2 regions of the Lysinibacillus sp. JNUCC 51 genome follow, and region 1 is predicted to be linked to the other one. Evidence: riboswitches for the same ligand, from Rfam matches in the RefSeq annotation. Region 1 holds a riboswitch; the other holds the start of a gene.

Region 1 (7,914 bases):
AATGTATACTGCTTATTTTATAATATTTTTGTACTTTTGTGGAGAAAAAAACCATAGTAGACCATATTTTTTCCGTAACTATCGTTTTTTTACCATATCAATAATAATAATTTTTACTCGAGGTGTTAATATGAGCTTTGGTGGTGTACCACAATGGTTTTTTATCTTGGCCGTTGCATTTGCAATTTGCTTTGTTTTATACGCAGAATGGAATTCAAGAAAATAAGTGAGCCCATTAATTTGGGCTCACTTTTTTGTTATTGTAACCGTACACGTAAATTTATTATTTTAATGTTCGTTTTAAAAACTCCTGTGTTCGTTCATGCTGAGGGTTTACTAACACCTGTGATGGTGGTCCTTCTTCTACAATTACACCTTTGTCCATAAATACGACGCGATCTGCTACTTCTTTGGCGAATTCCATTTCATGTGTAACAATTAACATTGTATTCCCAGCATCCGCTAGCTGACGCATTACCTTCAACACTTCACCAACCATTTCTGGGTCAAGTGCTGACGTCGGTTCATCAAACAGCATTACATCAGGACTCATAGACAATGCTCTTGCAATCGCAACACGCTGTTTTTGACCGCCAGATAGTTGTCGCGGCTTCGCATTAACGTATTGATCCATACCAACAATTTGCAAATATTGTAAAGCAACTTCCTCTGCTTCTACCTTTGAACGCTTTAATACTTTCATTTGACCAACTGTACAATTTTTTAGCACATCATGATTGTTGAATAAGTTAAATTGCTGGAACACCATACCTAAATGTGTACGGTATTCTTGGATATTATGTTTTTCGTCTAAAATGTTTTCACCTTTGTAAATGATTTGACCGCCACTCGGTGTTTCTAGTAAATTAATGCAGCGTAGTAGTGTTGATTTACCAGATCCTGAAGAACCGATTAAGCAGACAACCTCGCCCTTTTCTACTTGAAAATTTACATCCTTTAACACTTGGTTACGACCAAATGATTTACTTAAATGTTCTATTTTAATAACTGTCACTTGTTCGTCCCCCTATACTGCTTCTTTCTGTTCTTTTTGGTAGGCATCTGGTCCATCCAGTCGTTTTTCTATATACAGTAAAATTCTTGATGCTGTGAATGTCATGATGAAATAAAGGACACAGGCTATAAAGAAGGATTCGAAATATCGGAAGTTATTACCCGCAATTGACTTTGTTTGGAAGTATAATTCTGTCACCCCGATAACGTTTAATACGGCTGTATCTTTAATATTCATAATTAATTGGTTACCAGTTGCAGGCAATATATTTCGCGCAACTTGTGGTAATACAACATGTAGCATAATTTGAAAATGATTCATACCAATTGCCGATGCGGCCTCGTACTGCCCTTTATCAATGGATACAATACCACCACGTACAATTTCAGCCATATAAGCACCTGTATTTAGCGAAACAACTAAAATACCTGCTGTAATAAAGTGCATATCAATACCGAACGCCATATCTAATCCGTAAAATACAACCATCGCTTGTACAATCATTGGTGTACCACGGAAGAATTCGACATAGCATGTTAGTATAAAATTAATGAGCTTTAAGCTATAGAACTTTACACCTTTTTTACGAACCTTGATGGTATGCATAACTCCGATGAAAAATCCGATAAGTGCACCAATAATTGTACTACTAATTGAAATAAGTAACGTAAAATACGCACCTCGTAAAAACATTTGCCAGTTGTTCTCAACAATAGAAATAATCCATTCAAGACTCATGATGTTCCTCCTAACAACCTCGTGTTGTTTGTTCGTTACAGTCGTCTTAGCTATCTACCATTTTGATTGGGCCTTTTGTTTCTTTTATCTTATGAAACTTTTAGCTAAGACATTATTATTTTTAGAGAGATTTTGATAGTATAGATAGTATTGAGATTGCACGGACTAGCAAATAGTCCGTGCATTCAATTATTGTGCTGCTGGTTGTTGGTGAATGGCTTCTTCCATAATTTTTTGGCGCTCATCTTCAGAAATACCTTTTAAGATTTCATTGATCTTTTGAAGGTCTGCATCGCCTTTACGTAAACCAACTGCAATTGATGTATTTGAAATATCTGTATCGAAGCCTTTTTCAAATTTCACGTACGTGAACTTATTATTTGCAGCTTCAGCAGAAATACCTTCTGGACGTTCTGCTACATAGCCGTCAATTTTTCCAGCTTCTAATGCAACGCGCATTGCTGGGAAGTTATCCATTGCAGTTTGTTTTTTTACACCTTTGATTTGATCAATAACAGTGTAGTTAGATGTATTTAATTGTGATGTGATTTTTGCTCCAGAGAAATCTTGGATAGATGTTGCTTTTTCATATTTACTACCTTTTTTAATAACCATTACAAAATCAGATGTATAGTAGTTTTCTGTGAAGTCGATAGTTTGCTTACGTTCTTCAGTAGGTGACATACCAGCAATGATTGCATCAATTTTATTTGATTGTAGAGCTGGTACTAACCCATCCCATTCCAATTTTACGATGACTAATTCTTTTCCTAACCCTTCAGCTATTTTTTTAGCCATTTGTACATCATAACCGCCTGCATATTCTGCATTATCAGCAATTTTCACTGCCCCATCTGCATCATCTTGCTGCGTCCAGTTAAACGGAGCATAGCCTGCCTCCATTCCAATACGGAATTGGCCGCCACCTTCATCCGTATTCGTTTTACTACCCTCATTACTAGATGACGTCGTAGCTTTTTTGTCACCAGTACCACAAGCTGCTAGCAAAATTACAGTCATTACGGCCAACATTAATACCAACAATTTTCTTTTCATGTAACATTCCCCTTTTCTGTAAAAAAAATAAGACAACTGTACCAAAAAAGACCTAAGTACTGAACTTAGGTCTTACTTTTTTAACAGTTGCCCAAATCCTCACTATTATTCCATCATTCCGAGATAGCACAACCTAGTAAACCTGGAAAATAATTTACTAGGACAGTCCTGCAGTTATTCACTGCAGACCCAGCATAAAAGTACGAGCTCCTTTTATACTTCGGCGGTATTTCCTTCTCCATTGCGTCTTCGCTTGCTTGTACTCAACAATAAACTAATAAATACCGCGCCTCTACCTCACAATAGGATAAATGTGAGGTTTGTATATTTAATTGATAATAAGATACTACTATAAAACTAATATGTTCGTCAAGATTATTTTATTACTTTTCTGACTAATTACAATATTAGGATATTATACTTCTTAAATCCATTTTACACTTTTACAAATTTAAAAATGATGTTTAGTTTTTTTAGCCTTCACAATTACCTAGATATTATTTCCGTTCCGCCTGACCGCGCTTTCCTTGTGGCGTTACAGATTTCAAATTAGTCGTCCACCCTCAACTCCAATCAACTTATATAACTGTATAAGGTTCTACAAAAACGATCGTATTTTTTCAGAAAATTCATATATTTTTATCATTAAAACTCTATACTAGTAATTCAAATGGAGCTGTTATTCAACAAAATTAATTTCTTTTGCACTATATGCTTTCGGTATTGATGAACAATTTTTGAAAAGCAAAAAACCCTGCAAAACAATGTTTGCAGGGTTTTAAAATATTCAGGAATTAAGAATTTAATAATAAATCTTCTGGGTTTTCAAGTAGTTCTTTAACAGTTTTAAGGAAGCCTACAGAATCTTTACCATCGATAATACGGTGGTCATAAGATAGTGCTAAGTACATCATTGGGCGAATTTCTACTTCACCATTCACTTCAACTGGACGTTTTTTGATAGTATGCATACCAAGGATACCAGCTTGTGTACCATTCATGATAGGTGTAGACATTAATGAACCGAATACCCCACCATTTGTAATTGTGAATGAGCCACCTTGAAGATCTGCTAAACCTAATTTTTTGTCGCGTGCTTTTTTCGCTAGGTCTGCGATTGAATCTTCAATTTCAGCAAAGTTTTTGCGGTCAGCGTCACGTACAACTGGTACTACTAAACCTTCTTCAGTTGATACAGCTACACCGATATCAAAGAAGTTGTTTAAGTGAATTTCATCACCAACGATTTGTGCGTTAACATATGGGTATTTTTTAAGAGCTGCAACTACAGCTTTTGTGAAGAATGACATGAAACCAAGTTTTGAGCCAGTTGACTCGAAGAATTGGTCTTTTTTACGAGAACGTAAAGCCATAACGTTTGTCATATCTACTTCGTTGAAAGTTGTTAACATTGCTGTAGATTGTTTTACTTCAAGTAAACGTTTTGCAATTGTTTGGCGACGACGGCTCATTTTTTCAATTGTTACACGTGATTCATCAACTGCTGCAACTGCTTTAGGTGCTGCTGGAGCTGCTTGTGGTGCTGCAACTGGAGCTGTACCATGTGCTGCTACGTCTTGTACTCGTACACGGCCTTGTGGATCTACTGGAGATACAGCAGCAAGGTCAATACCTTTTTCACGAGCAAGTCTACGAGCTGCTGGAGATGCGATTACACGCTCACCAGTAGTTTCTTCTACAACTGGAGCTGCTGCAACAGGAGCAGGTGCCGCTTGTGGCGCTGCTGGAGCTGGAGCTGCTTCAACTGGTGCTGCTGGAGCAGGTGCTGCACCTTCGCCAGCTTCTACTACTGCGATTACTTGACCTACAAGTACAGTATCGCCTTCTTCAGCTAAAATTTGAGTTAAAACTCCTGCTTCTTCAGAAATGATTTCAGCGTTTACTTTATCTGTTTCAAGTTCAACGATGAATTCACCTTTTTCAACGCGATCGCCCACTTTTTTTACCCACTGTGCGATACTACCTTCTGTAATCGATTCTGCTAATTCAGGGACTTTAATTTCAGCCACTTTCATTTCCTCCTTTAGTTAACGTGCATTATGCACATAAAAGGGCTACTGCCTCAGCAAGTAGCCCGGCTCTCAAAATTTAATAAGTGATTATTTAACCTTTACAGGCTCAGCAATTGCTTCTTCTACAAGTGCGGCTTGAGCTGCTTTATGAGAATCTGCATCGCCTTCAGAAGTAGAGCTCATTGCAGGTCGGCCTACATAACGAAGCTTTTTACCTTCTGAAAGATCATGTAATGTTTCTAATGCATAATTCCAAGAACCTTGGTTTTTAGGTTCTTCTTGTACCCATACAACTTCTTTTACATTTGGATACTTAGCAATAATACCAGCAACTTGCTCTTTTGGGAATGGGTAAAGTTGTTCTACACGAACAATGTGTAAGTGATCGAAGCCTTCACCATCTTTAATACGGTCTGCAATGTCGATCATTACTTTACCTGAACCTAATACAATACGTTCTACAGCTTCTGATTTTGAACCTAGGCCTGGTTGTTCAATTACTTCTTGGAATGAGCCATTTGCTAATTGATCAGCATTCGCTGCAGCTAATGGGTGACGAAGTAAATACTTAGGTGAAACAACTACAAGCGGACGAACACCTTCAGTGCCTAATAATGCTGCTTGACGACGTAATAAGTGGTAGTAGTTACCTGCGTTTGAACAGTTTGCTACGAACCAGTTATTTTCAGCTGACATTTGTAAGTAACGTTCCATACGGCTTGAAGAGTGTTCTGGACCTTGACCTTCATAACCATGTGGTAAAAGGATAACTAAACCAGATTTTTGACCCCATTTAGCACGTGCACCTGAAATAAAGTTATCGAACATAACTTGTGCCATATTAGCAAAGTCACCGAATTGAGCTTCCCAAACTGATAGTACATTGCTGTTTTCTAAATTGTAACCATATTCAAAGCCCACTACCCCAGCTTCTGTCAGTGGAGAGTTGTGTACTGTAAATGATGCATTTGCACCTGAAATATGGTGAAGTGGCGTGAATAAATTACCATTGTTTTTGTCATGTAACACTAAGTGACGTTGAGAGAACGTACCACGTTGTGCATCTTGACCTGTAAAACGTACTGGTGTGCCATCTTGAATAATTGTTGCATAAGCTAGAGTTTCTGCATGACCCCAGTCAATTTTTGCAGAAGCAAATGCATCACGGCGTTTTTCCAAAATTTTGCCAAGTTTTTTCTGTGGTTCAAAGTTTTCTTCAAACACTAAAAGCTCTTCATTAATTTTTTCTAGACGTTCCGCACCAACTGCTGTATCAATTTGTGGGAATTCTACTTTTAATTCTTCTGGCATTTCTAAATGTTTGTGTTCATCTTTATCTGCCATTTCTTTTACATGATCATAAGCTGCTTGCATTTCTGCATAAATAGCTTTATCTAAAGCTGCAACTTCATCAGCAGAAACTACACCCTCAGCTACTAATTGAGCACCGTATAAAGCACGAACTGGCTCATGTTTAGAAACTAATTTATAAGTTTCAGGGTTTGTTACAGTTGGATCATCAGTTTCATTGTGACCATGACGACGGTAACCGATAAGGTCAACGATGATATCTTTACCGAATTTTTGACGGTAGCTAGCTGCGAAACGACCTACTAGAGCTACAGACTCAGGGCTATCAGCATTTACATGCACAACTGGTACTTCGTATCCTTTTGCAGGGTCAGAAGAGTAAACAGATGAGCGAGAGTCTTGTAGTTCAGTTGTAAATCCAATCATGTTGTTAGCAATGATGTGAACTGTACCACCCGTAGTGAATCCTTCAGTTTTTGCAAAGTTTAATACTTCTGTTACGATACCTTGCCCTGGGAACGCAGCGTCACCGTGCACAAGAATACCTAGTCCTTTTGTGCGGTTATGAATAGCTTGCCCTGGTTTAGAAGTGTCATCTTGTGCTGCACGTGCAGTACCTAAAACAACAGGATTTCCTACTTCTAAGTGAGATGGGTTGTAAGCAAGCTTAACATTCATACCAGATTCACGCATGTATGAAGCACCCATGTGATACTTAACATCACCAGTCCAGCCTTTAGTAATTTCAAGGCGACCATCTTCTGGCATGAATAATTCATTAGAAACATGTGCAAAGTCAGAGAACATCATATCGTATGGTTTATTTAAAATGTGAGTTAATACATTTAAACGACCACGGTGTGCCATACCAATACGTACTTTTTCTACGTTGTTTGCTTCAGCTGTTTTTAAAATTTCATCAAATAGAATAATTTGAGTATCTAAACCTTCACCAGAGAAACGCTTTTGACCTACAAAAGTTTTATGAATAAACTTCTCGAAGTTTTCAACACGAGTTAAACGGTCTAATAAAGCTTTTTTCTCATTAGAAGATAATGCTTGTTTAAATGAACCTGTTTCAATTTGTGCTTGAATCCAATCACGTTCTTCTGTTGCTACTACGTGATTATATTCAAATGCTACTTTGTCTGTATAAACAGATTTTAAGTAATCGATTGCATCTTTACCATTTTTCACGTTTGCTGGCACATCTTTGAAGAAGATAGCTGCAGGAATTTCAGCTAAATCTGCAGCGCTAAGGTTGAACGCGCTCTCTTCAATTTGAGCTGTTTGTAGTTCACGGTTTTTCAAAGGATAAATATCTGCCGCTAAATGACCGTTTGTACGGATTGCATCTGCTAATTTCACAGCTGCTAATACTTTCTTGTAATCGCCAGCAGGAGCTGCTGCTGCATTACTAGCTACAGCTACTTCACCTTCTACTACTACTGGTGCACCAAATTGTTGGAATAATAATACTAACTCCGGTTCTACTTCTTCAGGAGACTGTAAGAATAAGTCGTATTGCTCCATCACATATCCTAGGTTAGGACCAGAGAAAGCTGACCATGGAGAACTTACAGTTGTAACGTTGTTCGACATGAAAAATGACCTCCAAATTTTGCCTTTCGGCAGTTCCATTAATTAAAATACAATTAATTATATAATATTTTTCTGTTCTTTTAAAGGATGATTGACATCTTATCCATTATTTAAAGAACGTTTTTTCCATCTCAATCTTACTACTCTTCACAAAAAATA
Region 2 (7,914 bases), 2.2 Mb from region 1:
ACTACGGATCAGAAGGTTATGGGTTCGACTCCTGTCGGGCGCGCCAAAAAAGCCTATAATATCGGAATGTAGCTCAGCTTGGTAGAGCACTTGGTTTGGGACCAAGGGGTCGTAGGTTCGAATCCTGTCATTCCGACCATCTTTCTTAATTATTGGGGCCTTAGCTCAGCTGGGAGAGCGCCTGCCTTGCACGCAGGAGGTCAGCGGTTCGATCCCGCTAGGCTCCACCATTTATATAATTTCCGGAGGTATACCCAAGTCTGGCTGAAGGGATCGGTCTTGAAAACCGACAGGCGGGTAACACCGCGCGGGGGTTCGAATCCCTCTACCTCCTCCATTTTCCGGGTCAGTAGCTCAGTTGGTAGAGCATTAGATTGAAGCTCTAAGTGTCGGCGGTTCGATTCCGTCCTGACCCACCATCTGCGGGTGTAGTTTAATGGTAAAACCTCAGCCTTCCAAGCTGATGTCGTGAGTTCGATTCTCATCACCCGCTCCAAAAAATAATGGGCCTATAGCTCAGCTGGTTAGAGCGCACGCCTGATAAGCGTGAGGTCGATGGTTCGAGTCCATTTAGGCCCACCATTATTCCGAAGTAGCTCAGTTGGTAGTAGCACCTGACTGTTAATCAGGTTGTCGCAGGTTCGAGTCCTGCCTTCGGAGCCACGGCCCGTTGGTCAAGTGGTTAAGACACCGCCCTTTCACGGCGGTAACACGGGTTCGAATCCCGTACGGGTCATCAAGCATGTTGCACATTAGTGCGACATGCTTTTTTTTATGCGAACTATACTGACAAACAAAGTTCATCATGCGTTAAGGAAATTTTATTTCTAAAGCACAAATAATAACTTCTACTCCTAAATACTGCAAAGGGAGTGCAAAATGGGGCCTAATGCGTCTCGTGTATTACCTACTTCGGCATAATAAAACGTTATAATAAACGTTATAATAGCATATCTCTACTTAAAAAATTTTCCTCTGTAATTTCTCCTGATTTTTATAATGTCTACTCAAGATGGGAACCCTTTTAATAAATAATTTTAGTGAAGGCTTAAGCATAAAGACGAATCCTGACGCATTGTTTATTTGCACGACAGCGGCAATTATACCGAGGCATAATTCATAAAATGAAGAGGTGGTATGAAATATTGAACAAAGTATTTCATATATAAAATATGTATGTTTTCTGGCAGATTTTTTCGTGGTGATTATAGTTCCATTCCTCTAATATGAGGGTAGATGGAGGAATTCGATATGAATTTACAGGAAGTACAGCGTTTTTTAGAACTTTATCAAGTAGAACAAAATGAGTCGAAAACATGGCTAGAAAATAAGTCACAGCAAATTAAAACTGCAGGCGAATATATACCGACAACGGAAGAATTAATCTTTGGTGCACGAGTGGCCTGGCGTAATAGTAATAAGTGTATTGGTCGATTGTTTTGGCAATCACTGCATGTTGTAGATGCCCGCGATATTTCCAATGAAGAGGGTATCTTCAAAGCTTTGCTTGAACATATTAAGTATGCAACAAATGGTGGAAAAATTCGTCCAACAATAACGGTTTTTGCACCAGGGCGTGTTCGTATATGGAATCATCAGCTAATCCGTTATGCTGGCTATGAAACTGAATCTGGAATCATTGGTGATTTGCATTCTGTTGAGTTTACAAAATTATGTGAGTCACTTGGTTGGCAAGGAGAGGGAACGGCATTTGATGTCCTTCCACTTGTTGTACAAATGGACGGAAGGGAGCCGCAATTGTTTAGGATTCCTGACGAGTATGTACTACAGGTACCGATTCGTCATCCAGAATCATCTCAAGTAGAGAAGCTAGGATTAAAATGGTATGCAGTGCCGATTATATCGAGTATGCGTTTCCAAATGGCAGGTATTGATTTTGAGGCTGCCCCATTCAATGGTTGGTATATGGGTACAGAAATCGGGGCACGTAATTTAGCAGATCATGAACGTTATAATATGCTGCCCGCTATAGCAGAAATTTTCAATCTCGATACAACTAAACAGGCTTCTTTATGGCGTGATCGTGCATTAGTCGAGCTGAATATTGCCGTACTACATTCTTTTAAAGAAGACGGTGTGAGCATTGTAGATCATCATACAGCTGCACAGCAATTTAAATTGTTTGAGGAAACTGAAGCAGCGGCGGATCGTAAGGTTACAGGCAATTGGACGTGGTTGATTCCACCTCTTTCACCAGCTACGACTCATATTTTCCATAAGCCCTATGTTAATATTTACAATACACCGAATTATTTTTATCAGAAACCACCTTATTAGAGAAAAAGGCAGCCCACTTTAACTTCTTTCAGCGGGTGTTCAAACATCTGTACCTGTCGCTACGCTTTCGGTACAAAAGACATCCGCTTAAAGAAGCTCATGAGCCACCTTATTTAATTCACATATTCATTTTTAGAAGCCCTAAATGAACATAAGAAAAGTATCAATACTACGATAACAAATAACCAACCTGCTATATTCCAGCCACCAAATAAATCATGTAAATATCCAAATAAAATTGGACCGATTGCGGCTAATAAATATCCTAATGATTGTGCGAATCCTGATAAATCAGCTGCTTCTAAAGCTGTACGGGTACGTAGTGTAAAGAACATCATCGCTAATGCGAATGAAGCACCTCCGGCTAAGCCTAGTAGCACCATCCATAGTACAGCGAGGCTTGTCCATTCCATGACTACCCCGATAAAGCCAACTAAGTAAAATGCCGTAAACATTAATACGAGAGGACGTTGAGATGTCATTTTACTAGCGATAATAGGCACAGCTAAAGCCATTGGAACTTGTGAAAATTGCATGATGGAAAACATCCAGCCTGCACGATCTGCAGCTAATCCTTGTGCTATATATATTTCAGGAATCCAAGCGGCAGTTGTGTAGAATAATAATGACTGAAATCCCATAGCCCCTGTTACTGCCCAAGTAACAGGTGATTTCCATAATGGTATACGTTCTTTCGTAGTCTCAACATTCGGTTCAGGCTTATTAAATTTCAACTGTGGAATCCAAATTAAGATGGTTAACACCACAAGAACAAGTGCGATTGCCAGTGCACCTTGCCAACCGAGTGATGAGTTGGCAATAGGATAGCTAATGCCAGCGCCGAGTCCAGCTGTCAAATTCATCGACATTGTAAAAAATGCCATAAGTAAACCTACGTGATAGGGAAATTTCAATTTAAGTAATCCCGGAATTAGTACGTTACCGAATGAAATGGCTATACCAATTAGCATAGTACCAAAAATAAGTAAACTAGTTGTGCCAAGGGAGCGTAATACAATCCCTACCGCTAATAGAATAGTCGATAAAAATAATGTTAATTCTAGTCCGAATTTACGTGCGACAATTGGTGCAAATGGTGAAATGATTGCAAATGCTAGCAATGGAATCGTCGTTAGAAAGCCTGCTAGTACATGGGATATGCCGAGGTCTTCACGAATAAAGGAAGTAATAGGTCCAACAACTGTTAGCGGCATCCGTAATGTCGAGGCAATACAAATTACTCCGATAACTAGTAATAAGGTTGTACCTTTCCAGTTAATTTTCCTGCTAGGATAAGTATCGGTATGTTCATGAGTAGTCAAATAAATCCCCCCTGTTAGAACAATTTTGATTGAATCACTATACCACTTTATCACATTAATAAAAATAGTTGAAAATTCACAAAATACAGAACATTACTCTGGTTATTGAAATGTCATAGGTCATATGTTAAACTAATACCCATCATAAATTTAATATTTAATGCCTCATGTTTATATTGAGGTAGAGGTCGCGGTATTTAAGAGTATGTTAATGGAAATGACAAGCATTTGAGAAATTAGCTGAAAGGAAATACTGCCGAAGTGTGAGGGGACTTGAAAACCTCATGCTGGGGCTGTCTCCGAAAGGAACAGAACTGTCACGTTTGGACAACGTGTTGAGCTATCATTTTGAAAGAACAGAGGATTTACTTAGCCATCACAGTAACGTTCATGTGATGGCATTTTTTTGCCTCTTAAAAGGAAGGAAGCTATATTGTGAGTGAAATAAAAGTCAATCAGCTCGGACATAAAGCGCCGAAGCTGAAAAAAGAATTAAAAAGCCGTCATATTACAATGATTTCATTAGGCGGTACAATCGGTACTGGATTGTTTTTAGCTAGTGGTGGTGCAATTGCACAAGCAGGACCTGGAGGTGCACTACTCGCTTATGCATTAATCGGTATCATGGTGTATTTTTTAATGACGAGCTTAGGCGAAATGGCAGCCTATATGCCATCATCGGGTTCATTTAGTACTTATGCTACAAAGTTTGTAGACCCAGCTCTAGGCTTTGCACTTGGTTGGAACTACTGGTACAACTGGGCAATTACAATTGCAGCAGAAATTTCTGCTGTATCATTAATTATGAAATATTGGTTCCCAGATAGCTCATCAGCACTTTGGACTGTTTTATTTATTGCCGTCGTTTTAACGTTCAATCTATTATCGGTAAAAAGCTATGGTGAAAGTGAATATTGGTTTGCCATGATAAAGGTTGTAACTGTAATCATTTTTATTATCATCAGTTTTTTAATGATTTTTGGTATTTTAGGAGGAAACGCTCCGGTAGGCTTTACGAATTTCTTTATTAGTGATGGACCATTCCACGGTGGATTCCTTGCTACATTTGGTATTTTCTTAGCTGCAGGATTCTCGTTCCAAGGGACAGAGCTACTTGGAATAACAGCAGGTGAAACAGATGATCCTGGTAAAAATATTCCGAAAGCAGTTAAGTCTGTTTTCTGGCGAATTCTTTTGTTCTATATTTTAGCAATCGGTGCAATTGGGTTGTTGATTCCATTTACAGACGCACGTTTATTATCTGAAGATATCGCTGTTTCACCATTTACACTGGTGTTCGACCGTTTAGGAATTGCCTTTGCGGCATCATTGATGAATGCTATCATTCTAACGGCAATGCTGTCAGCAGGGAATTCAGGGCTGTACGCATCTTCTCGTATGCTTTGGCAATTAGCGGTAGATGGACATGCACCGAAATTTTTCACTAAACTAAGCCGTCGAGGTATTCCGATTTACGCATTGCTGGCGACTTTAGCTGTAGGCTCCCTAGCATTTTTAGCTTCATTCTTTGGTGATGGTGTGGTCTACATGTGGCTTCTAAATGCCTCAGGAATGTCTGGATTCATTGCTTGGTTAGGTATTGCATTTAGCCATTACCGCTTCCGTCGAGCATTCGAGGCACAAGGCTTAGATCCGAAATTATTGCCGTATAGAGCAAAGCTGTTCCCATTCGGTCCGCTATTTGCCTTTACGGTTTGTATGATTGTTGTTATTGGACAAAACTACAATGCCTTTATGGGTGATACAGTAGATTGGTACGGAGTCCTTGTCTCGTATATCGGTATTCCTCTTTTCTTGCTGTTATGGCTTGGCTATAAAATCAAGCATAAAACAAAAATGCTTCCACTTAAAGAATGTGATTTAAAGGTGGAAGACTAATATTAAAGCTGTTCTATAATCCATTGAATGATGGTTATGGAACGGCTTTTTTTACTATTTTGCAAAAGATATATGAAACAAAGATATTACATATGGTAAATTATAGATCAATAACCACAAGTAGTTGATAATATTTTTGGTTATTAGTTGATTGGAGTGGAGGCTGGGTGACTCCATGGGAATCAGCGTCTTAGATAAGACACTGGAGCGAGGCGAAGCGGCTCATCGGACACCCCAGGAAGCTTTGCTCTGCGCGAAAGCGAAGCGGCAGCGATAAAAACGCCCAGCCGGAACGGAAATCAACCCCTCGTTTTGGTGATGGCCCAAATTATAAATAATTTATCCACTATTAACGGGCAGCAATTATTTATACCGAAAGCAAAAATAACTGCACGGAAAAGCCCAATAGGTGAAGAAAAATAATCAGAGGGGGAAAAATGATAGACTACCCATTTTTACAATATAGATTAAAAAAAGAAAAGATTAATACTTTTTTGATTAATAGTCATGGTAAAACGATATTTCGATACTATAAAAATAAGAAACAACAACAGAAACTTCATAAAATTAATTCTTGTACAAAGAGTATTCTTTCAATTCTATTTGGCATTGCAATAGATCAAAAATATTTGGAATCTATTCATATACCTGTCCATACTTTTTTTCCTGAACTATTCGAACGGCAAGATGATAAACGTAAAATGGATATGACAATATATCATCTTTTAACAATGACGGAAGGGTTAGATTTCCCGGAATTTGGGGAATGGAATTGTTTTGCTCCTATGGTATTTCATTCTGATATAGTAAAATTTATAATAGATCGCCCGATGGTGCATCCAGTTGGTACGCATATGAATTATAACTCGGGTTGCTCCCATATACTTTCTGCTATATTGCAGAAAGTTACGAATATGAAAACAAAAGAATTTGCCAATCGTTATTTATTTCAACCATTGGGTATTCTCGAATATCAATGGTACGAGGATAAGAAGAAAATTAGTAAAGGGGCAGATGGTCTTTTATTAAAGGCAGAAGATATGATGAAAGTTGGGCTCTTAGTTTTAAAGAAGGGTGTATATAACGAGAAAAGGATAGTTTCAGAGGATTGGATTAACCATTCGATAAAGCCTAATTTAATGACTTATGACAAAATTGGTTATTACGGGATGCATTGGTGGGTAAATAAACAGAATGAAACTAAAGCTTTTTCGGTAGATAATCAATATTTCTTTGCATTAGGTTATGGGGGGCAATATATTTTTATTTGGCCAAAGGAAGAACTAGTTATTACTATCACAGGTGATTTGTATGAAACTAGTTTATTACCGCTTCAATTAATAAAGTATTATATCTTGAGATAATCGTTATGGTGCTAAACCAATAAAATAAAATTTATAGATTTTAGAAGAGAGGTGCATGAAAGTGCAAAACAATATATTACTAGTAGAAGATGACGAAGCCATTCGTGAAATGGTGGAAAACTATTTAACGATGGAGGGGTTCCTTGTCACCTCTGCGGTAAATGGTGAGGAAGCATTACAAAATTGTTTAAACAATCACTTTGATTTAGTGATCTTAGATATTATGATACCGAAACTTAATGGATTAGAAGTTTTAAAGATTATACGAGAGCAAGCATCACTTCCAATAATCATTATGTCAGCTAAGGATAGTGATGTTGATAAAGCGTTAGGATTAGGATTAGGGGCAGATGATTATATCGCTAAGCCATTCTCAATGCTGGAATTTTCAGCACGTGTCAAAGCCGCAATTCGAAGAGCTACGAAATACTCCAGTCAAGTAGAGGAGAAGAAAGATATAGTAGAGATAGACAACTTATCGATCGACCTTGTTAATTTTTCAGCTGAGAAGAATGGACAACAAGTAAAACTCACATCAAAGGAATTTGCTATCTTAAAATTATTCGTGACAAACCGTAATCGGGTTTTTACAAAGCAACAAATTTACCAATTGATTTGGAATGATGCTTACTATGGGGATGAAAATATTATTAATGTACATATAAGAAGATTGCGTGAAAAAATAGAAGACGATCCATCCAATCCGCTATATATTAAAACACTTTGGGGAATCGGCTATAAATTTGAAGGATAAACAGATGATTATATTTCTATTACTGATGATTGTGTTACTTGTAGGCATTATTATTTTTCAGGTGAGAGTTAAAAAACAACAAAACGCTTCTATTCAATACATGCATCAAAAACTGCAAGCAATCATTAACGAACAATCGAGCGAAAAGATTTTAGTGCCGACAGCAAATCAAGAATTACAGCAACTACTTATTGCGATGAATGCGTTGTTAGATCACAATCAAAGAGTATCGGCGACACATCGAAAAATGGAAAGCTCTATGAAAAAAATGTTAGCC

The links. A riboswitch is a leader RNA that binds a small molecule or an ion and turns the genes downstream of it on or off. The one in region 1 is predicted to bind lysine.
Positions count from the first base shown of each region.
Region 2: it holds a riboswitch for lysine, as region 1 does, so the genes downstream of both, JNUCC51_RS10435 (amino acid permease) here and JNUCC51_RS24665 (transporter substrate-binding domain-containing protein) in region 1, are expected to answer to the same signal.

Region 1 is NZ_CP065545.1:5,101,153-5,109,066, forward strand. It holds gene JNUCC51_RS24655 (amino acid ABC transporter ATP-binding protein) at 284-1,015, opposite strand; gene JNUCC51_RS24660 (amino acid ABC transporter permease) at 1,028-1,753, opposite strand; gene JNUCC51_RS24665 (transporter substrate-binding domain-containing protein) at 1,943-2,809, opposite strand; lysine riboswitch at 2,926-3,112, opposite strand; gene odhB (2-oxoglutarate dehydrogenase complex dihydrolipoyllysine-residue succinyltransferase) at 3,604-4,839, opposite strand; gene JNUCC51_RS24675 (2-oxoglutarate dehydrogenase E1 component) at 4,930-7,755, opposite strand.
Region 2 is NZ_CP065545.1:2,173,625-2,181,538, reverse strand. It holds tRNA gene JNUCC51_RS10490 (tRNA-Arg) at 1-46, shown strand, start outside; tRNA gene JNUCC51_RS10485 (tRNA-Pro) at 63-139, shown strand; tRNA gene JNUCC51_RS10480 (tRNA-Ala) at 155-230, shown strand; tRNA gene JNUCC51_RS10475 (tRNA-Ser) at 245-337, shown strand; tRNA gene JNUCC51_RS10470 (tRNA-Phe) at 344-419, shown strand; tRNA gene JNUCC51_RS10465 (tRNA-Gly) at 423-496, shown strand; tRNA gene JNUCC51_RS10460 (tRNA-Ile) at 506-582, shown strand; tRNA gene JNUCC51_RS10455 (tRNA-Asn) at 587-663, shown strand; tRNA gene JNUCC51_RS10450 (tRNA-Glu) at 665-736, shown strand; gene JNUCC51_RS10445 (nitric oxide synthase oxygenase) at 1,252-2,298, shown strand; gene JNUCC51_RS10440 (CynX/NimT family MFS transporter) at 2,412-3,620, opposite strand; lysine riboswitch at 3,795-3,971, shown strand; gene JNUCC51_RS10435 (amino acid permease) at 4,056-5,519, shown strand; gene JNUCC51_RS10430 (serine hydrolase domain-containing protein) at 5,957-6,883, shown strand; gene JNUCC51_RS10425 (response regulator transcription factor) at 6,945-7,637, shown strand; gene JNUCC51_RS10420 (sensor histidine kinase) at 7,642-7,914, shown strand, end outside.